DNA from 2 places in the Burkholderia sp. GW821-FHT14F03 genome. Region 1 is predicted to be linked to the other one. Evidence: riboswitches for the same ligand, from Rfam matches in the RefSeq annotation. Region 1 holds a riboswitch; the other holds the start of a gene.
The links. Region 1 has a riboswitch for cobalamin ahead of AC1RQF_RS10535 (CbtB domain-containing protein). Riboswitches for the same ligand answer to the same signal wherever they lie in the genome.

Region 1 (3,398 bases):
CATCATGAATACGTTGGCCGACGAACCGTTGTCGAACCGTTCCATCGAGGCCTGGCAATTCAGGCTGCACTGCGCCGTGATTCCGTTCGTGATTCTGGTGATGGTCGCGGGGCCGCTCTATCTGGGCTATCTCGTGACGTGGAGCAGCCATGCGGACTCCAAGTTCATCGGGTTCGTCCTGGACAACTACCTGGTGTTCTTCGTGTTGCCGTATGTCGGGCTGTTCGCCTACTTCATCGTCACGACCCTGCGGATGAGCAACGGGCCGGTTGGTGTTCGAACTCGGGACGTTCATCCGGATCAAGGGCGCGGCGGGCCCGATCCTGTTCTGGATCATCACGTTCGTCGCGATCAGCGCGACGATCAAGGCGTGCTGGAAGGGCTGGCGTTGAGCGCGCGGCGCGCATGAATGAAAACGGCCACCGGAGTGGCCGTGGCAAGCCCGCCGGACCGGCGGGAGCGGGGGCGGAGGCGGGAAGGGGGACGGGAGCGGGGGCGGCGCGGCCGCGCCGCTACGTGCGCCGTCCCGCCGGCACGCCGCGTTCGGCCAGCGCGCCGAACACGAGGCCGATCGTCGTCCACATGATCACCTGCATGCCGATCGCGGCGACCCGGAACTGCCACAGCACGGTCGCAGGGAACGCGTCGGGCACTTCGTTGATCGCGGGCAGCGCGTGCTGCACGGCCGCGATGATCGCGACGAACACGAGCCCCGCCGCGAGCGACGCGTTCCACGCGCCGAGCCGCGCGGACAACCGGCCGCGCACCTTGAGCGAGAACACCAGCGTCACGATCGAGATCGCGATCATCAGGAAGAACAGCCCGGTTCGATAGCCGATCGTCTCCGGATCGCCCACCGAGGGGGGATTGGCGGGGTACTTGAGATTGGGGACGATCACCAGGGCGATGAACGCCGCGAGCGCGAGCCACGCGGACAGCGGCCGCGCGGCGAGCCGCCCGACCCGGCCGTACGCATAGGCGAAGGTCAGCGCGAACAGGCCGCCGAATGCCGCGCCGTAGGTCACGACGCCCGTGAGCAGGCCGAGCCCGGCCTGGGTCCCGCGGCTGACGAGCTCCGGCTCCGGGGCCTCGCCCTTGGCCGCATCGAGCTTTTCCTCGAAGGCGATCGCCTGCGCGACCTGGGGTTCGCCGACGACCCGCGCGAACGCGAACGTGAGAAGACCGGCGGCGATGCCTGCGAGCATCCCGCGGACCAGCAGTTTTCCGACCATCCGTGCCTCCGCGTCAGTGGCAGGGGAAGCCGAGCAGGTGCCGGCCGTCGTGCACGAACTCATGCACGTACATGCCGGGAACGAGCGAGGTCGCGCCTTGTTCCGCGCCGACGAAGTAGAGCGCGAGCAGCAGGAGCAGGCCAGCGAACAGGGCCCAGGGCAACAGTTCGCCAAGGGGAATCGGCGCCGGGGCGGCAACCGGGTTGAGGGCAGCTTCGTGCATGGTGGGATCTCCGGGGGAATCGCGCCCCGTCAAGGGTGGTGAGGAAAGGCAAGGAACGCAGGTCTGGCTTCCGGGATCAGGGATCGCCGGTTACAGTGGCGCGACCGCGCCGGATTCGCACCGGCTTCCGCGTTCGTATTCGGAGGGCATTGTACGCGTGATTTTTTTGCCGGAGCAATCGGAGGGCGGGCCGCATCGGGCGGCCGACGCCGACCTCGTCGTGTATCTCGTCGCGCATGCGGCGACCCGCGCGATGCGGAGCGGCGCGTTCCCCGACGACGATCCGCTCGATGCGCGCGGTCTCGCCGAGGCGGCCGCGCTGCGCGCGCGCTGGACGCCGCCCGCCGGCGCGCGCGCGTGCAGCAGCCCGGCGCGCTGCGCGCGGCAGACCGCCGAGGCGCTCGGCCTGCCTGCCGCGCCCGAGGCGGGGCTGGCGGATCTCGACTACGGCCGCTGGCGCGGCGTGCCGCTCGCGCGCCTCGCGCAGACGGCCCCGGATGCGCTGCGGGCCTGGTTGGCGGATCCGCGCGCGCATCCGCACGGCGGCGAAGCGTTCGCGGATGCGCGGCGGCGGGTGGGCGGCTGGCTCGACGGCTTGCCGGCGGGCGGTCGGATCGTCGCCGTCACCCATCCGGCGCTGGTGCGCGCCGCGCTCGCGCATGCGCTGGGTACGTCGCCCGATGCGCCGTTCGGTCCGGAGGTCGCGCCGCTGGCCGTGACGGTGCTGGTGCGCGCCGGGCCGGGCTGGATGCGTCGTGAAGCAGCCGAAGGGTGAGCCGCGCCGCGCAGCCCGCGATGCGTGATGCGTGATGCGCGCCGTATCGCCCCGGCCGGTCCCAACGCTTGATTCGCGCGCGCGGTCTTGATACGATCGCCGCACTTTGTCGTCACGCGCAACGCCCTCCCGGTCCGCCAGGAGGGCGTTTCTTTTTGGCTTTCCTCCACCGAAAAGGAATTGCGCGACATGAATCCCGTCTCTTCTCTCTCCCGCGCCGCCCATCCGGACGAAGGCCTCGGCCACCGCCGGCACGGCGACGGCCCCGTGCGCGTGCTGATGCTGCACGACTGGCTCGGCGACCACACGAACTACGACGCCATCCTCCCGTATCTCGACGGCGACGCGTTCACCTATGTGTTCGCCGACCTGCGCGGATACGGCCGCTCGTTCCACCTGACGGGCGCGTATACGCTCGACGAGGTGAGCGCCGACTGCCTCGCGCTCGCCGACCGGCTCGGCTGGACGGGCTTCCACGTGATCGGCCATTCAATGACCGGGATGGTGACGCAGCGGCTCGCGGCCGTCGCGCCCGGGCGGATCCTGGGCGCGGTGGCGGTGTGCCCGGTGTCCGCCGCGGGGCAGGGGCTCGACGCCGAGGCGCGGGCGTTCTTCGAGCAGGTCGCGACGGACGACGCCGCCTTGCGCCGGCTGCTCCGTCATGTCGCGGGCGGCTTGTCGCCGGGCTGGATCGAGGCCAAGCTGCGGCAGCGCCGCGCGGCGGTCTCGCCGGCCTGCCGGCCCGGCTATCTCGCGATGCTGAACGGGCCCGGGTTCGTCGACCAGGTGCGCGGGCTCGCCACGCGCTTTCTCGTGATGGTCGGCGACCACGATCCCGGGCTCGACGCGGCGGCGATGCGGCGCAGCTTCCTCGCGTGGCACCCGAATGCGCGCCTCGCGGTCGTGCCGAACTGCGGGCACTACCCGATGCAGGAGTGCCCGCCGTACTTCGTCACGCTGATCGAGGCGTTCCTGCGCGGGGATCCCGCCTGAGCCCGCGCCGCGCATGAAAAAACGCGGCGCGTCCCCATCGGGCACGCGCCGCGTTCTGCTTGCCGGACGACCGGTCCCGCCCGGCTCAGCCGGCCGTGCCGTTCGCCGCGACGGGCGTCGCGAGCGCCGCATGCGCGGTGCCGAAGGTCTCGCTGACGATGCTGCCGTTGTCGAG
Region 2 (3,398 bases), on a different contig from region 1:
GAAGCGGCGCGCGCGCCGGTTCAGGTCCTGGCCGGCCGTCTCGTCGACCGGGTTCTGCACGGTCGCCGCGACCCGCACCTCGGTCTTGCCGACATGGCCCTGCCACGAGCCCTCGACACCCTGCACCTTGGCCCGGCCGATGTTCACGGCCTGATAGTAATAGCTGTTCGCGACCGGCTGGTAGTCGATCAGGTCCGTGTAGCGCGTCTGGAACACCGTCACGCGCGCCACGCCGAGCGCGTCCGACGCGTACTGCACGGCGGCCTCGACCGAGTGGCTGCGCTCGGGGCGGATCGCCGGATTGCCTGCGTTCGGGTAGTACAGATCGTTGAAGCTCGGTGCGCGGAATGCATCGGAATAGCTGGCCGTGACCTTCCAGTGCTCGGTCACGTCGAGCCCATAGCCGAGATAGTAGCTGTTGGCGCCGCCGAAATCGGAGTACTGGTCGCGCCGCACGTTGGCCTGGAACTGGCTGTTCCCGAAGCGGCCCGTGTAGCCGAGCCAGCCCGAATTCACATGACGCTGCGGCGCGACGAACACGTCGGAGTCGAACGCCTGGTCGAGCCGCTCATAGCCCGCCTGGATGCGCTGATCCTTCAGCGGCGCGAAGTCGTTTTGCCAGGTGTACTGGCGGTTGTCGGTGTTGAAGTGATCGGTATAGGCGCCGTTCAGCCAGGACTGGCTTCGATCGTTGCCGCTCGCGACGCGCAGATGCGTGGTCCACCAGTCGGTCAGCTTGCCGTCCGCGAACGCGGCGATCTGCTGCACCTTGGTATACAGGCTGTTGAGATCGGTCGGCTGCCCGTAGGCATTGTCGAAGCTGGTGTCGCCGTTGCTCTGGAAGTAGCTGACACCCGCGCTCCAGCGCGCGTTGAAGCGATGCTTGAGCGACGCGGCCACGCTTTCGTCGAGATAGCCGTTCGCATTCGGATTCGCCTGCGGCTGCCGGACCGGATCGATGGCCGAGAAACCGTCGGTCTTGTCGCGCGACAGCGACACGCTGAAGGTCGTGTCGCCCGCCGCGTCGAGCCGGCCCGACACGCCCGCGGTCTGGCTCTGCGTGTGATAGCTGCCATAGCCGACCGAGAAGTTGAAGCGCGGCGGATGATCGCCGCCGTCCTTCGTGAACACCTGCACGACGCCGCCGATCGCGCCCGAGCCGTACAGCGACGACACGTTGCCGTTGACGATCTCGACCCGCTCGATCTGGTCGAGCGGCAGCTGCGCGATCTGCGCCTGGCCGAGGCTCGCCGAATCGACCCGCACGCCGTCGATCAACACCAGCGACTGGGTCGACTGCGCGCCGCGCAGGAACAGGCTCGCGGTCGCGCCGGGCCCGCCGTTGCGCACGATCTGCGCGCCGGGCGCGAGCGCGAGCAGGCCGGGCAGATCGGTCGCATTGCTGTTCTCGATGTCCGCGCGGGTAAACAGAGTGGTTTGCGGCAGCGCGTCCGCGAGCGCTTGCGGGGCACGCTGCGCGGTCACGACGATCGGCTCGAGCTGGGTCGGCGCGGCGGCGGACGAAGGCGGCGGGGAAGAAGCAGGCGGCGTGCTCTGCGCGACGGCGGCGCACGGCAGCCCGGAACACGCGACGAGCGCGGCGCGGGCGATCTGGGTTCGCATCGATGAATCCTGTTGAACGGTGCGGCCCCCGCCTCCCCGCAGGTTCCGCCTCACGAGGACGGCGCGCATCGCGCGTCCGCCCTCCCGCCCTGGCCGGTATCCGGGCTGACGGCGTCACCGCCCCGCCTTCCCGCGCGCATCGCGCAGTGGCCGCGCGGCAAACGCCGCGCTTGTGGGGACAGCTGGCATCGCACGCGATGCGCCGCTTACCGTTGCGGGGGCAGCGCAGGTTGGCCGGTCCTGGCGGACCGTGCGCCCTGCTTCCCGTTTAACCGCGTGCGCGTGCACGCGAGCACCAAAGCGGCGCCAGTGTAGGAGCGCGGGTGCCGGCCGTCAAGAAAGCCTCCCGCGCGCCGCGCGCGCCCCCCAGCTCGCGGGATTTGACCCAGATTTGTCGCAAAATTCGCATCAACACGCATGAACGTTACGTCTCGATACGATCCGGATCTCGGGTTGGACGATAATCCGCGCTAAAATGCTGGGTCTTTAGAGGACGCAGCAGATGCTCAACGAACTCGAAACTCTATCTCAAAATATTGGCCGTTTGATCGCGCTGAACAAGCGTCATCACACGGAGCGGCTCGCGCTCGAAGAGCAGCTCGCGCAATTGCGCACGGAAGCGGAAGCGACCCGCACGGAACTCTCGCAACTGCGCGAGGAACGCGACGCCCTTGCGGCGGAGCGCGACGCGCTGTCGGCGAAGATCGACGATGCCCAGGTGAAGCTCAATGCGATTCTCGAGAAGCTGCCGCGCGCGAAGAACGCGCCGGACGCGGAAAACCAGCTCGACCTGCTCGACCCGCGCGATGATGCGCGCGAGGGCGGCCCGGCCAGCCACGGAGAACATGCATGAGCACCAAGCAGATCGAAGTATCGATCCTCGGTCAGGCGTATCGGCTCGCCTGCTCCGCCGACACCGAAGCCGCGTTGCTCGAGGCGGTCGCGCGCGTCGATGCGGAGATGTCGAAGATCCGCTCGAACAGCTCCGTGCGCGGCACGGATCGCATCGCCGTGATGGCCGCGCTGTCGCTCGCGTCGGAGCTTTTGAGGCTGCAACAGAGCGTGCGGCACGGAGAAGCATTTCCCGCGGAGGAAATCCGGCGTACAATGCATCAAATGAATGAACAGCTTGGTGCAGTGCTCGCACAGCACGAAGCGCAGTAAGCGGGTCGCACGGGTTCTCGTGGTGCTTGATGTCCAGCGTGATGAGCATCGCGCAAGCCACTGAATCCAAACACGATCCGCACGATTAGTCAGCTTCCCTGCCTGGTTCGCCAAGGTCATATATTCCTTGAACCAATGCCATGTGCACGGTTGCGGAAATTTGTAGCACGGGCGCGCGCGTCACTCTGTCTGATGTACCCGATGTGCTGCTAACTGCGACCAATTCTGAACCCCAGGTTCAGGATGCCGGCCTAGCGGCCAAGGCGGGGGCCTTTTCAACGGCATCGGGCGATTCCCGATGCCGTTTCCTTTTGCGGCAGCCTTTTTCCTGCGTCGATCACGATCCATGCACCACTGGCTGATGAAGTCCGAACCGGACGAAGCGAGCATCGACGATCTCGCGAACGCGCCGCAGCGCACGCTGCCGTGGACCGGCGTGCGCAACTATCAGGCGCGCAACTTCATGCGCGACACGATGCACATCGGCGACGGCGTGCTGTTCTATCACTCGAGCTGCCCCGAGCCCGGCATCGCCGGCCTCGCCGAGGTCTGTTCGACGCCCTATCCCGATCCCACGCAGTTCGATCCGAAGAGCCCCTATCACGATCCGA

Region 2: linked by a shared signal. The riboswitch ahead of AC1RQF_RS25440 (TonB-dependent receptor domain-containing protein) and the one ahead of AC1RQF_RS10535 (CbtB domain-containing protein) in region 1 are both predicted to bind cobalamin.

What each region holds. Positions count from the first base shown of each region.
Region 1 covers NZ_JBXAPG010000012.1:126,229-129,626, reverse strand. Annotated here, with positions in the region: gene AC1RQF_RS10545 (hypothetical protein) at 1-409, shown strand, start outside; gene AC1RQF_RS10540 (CbtA family protein) at 513-1,232, opposite strand; gene AC1RQF_RS10535 (CbtB domain-containing protein) at 1,246-1,455, opposite strand; cobalamin riboswitch at 1,495-1,622, opposite strand; gene AC1RQF_RS10530 (histidine phosphatase family protein) at 1,613-2,230, shown strand; gene AC1RQF_RS10525 (alpha/beta fold hydrolase) at 2,420-3,223, shown strand; gene AC1RQF_RS10520 (cyclic peptide export ABC transporter) at 3,309-3,398, opposite strand, start outside.
Region 2 covers NZ_JBXAPG010000043.1:28,962-32,359, forward strand. Annotated here, with positions in the region: gene AC1RQF_RS25440 (TonB-dependent receptor domain-containing protein) at 1-1,623, opposite strand, end outside; cobalamin riboswitch at 1,698-1,938, opposite strand; gene AC1RQF_RS25445 (ATPase) at 2,126-2,476, shown strand; gene AC1RQF_RS25450 (cell division protein ZapA) at 2,473-2,787, shown strand; RNA gene ssrS (6S RNA) at 2,880-3,061, shown strand; gene AC1RQF_RS25460 (EVE domain-containing protein) at 3,134-3,398, shown strand, end outside.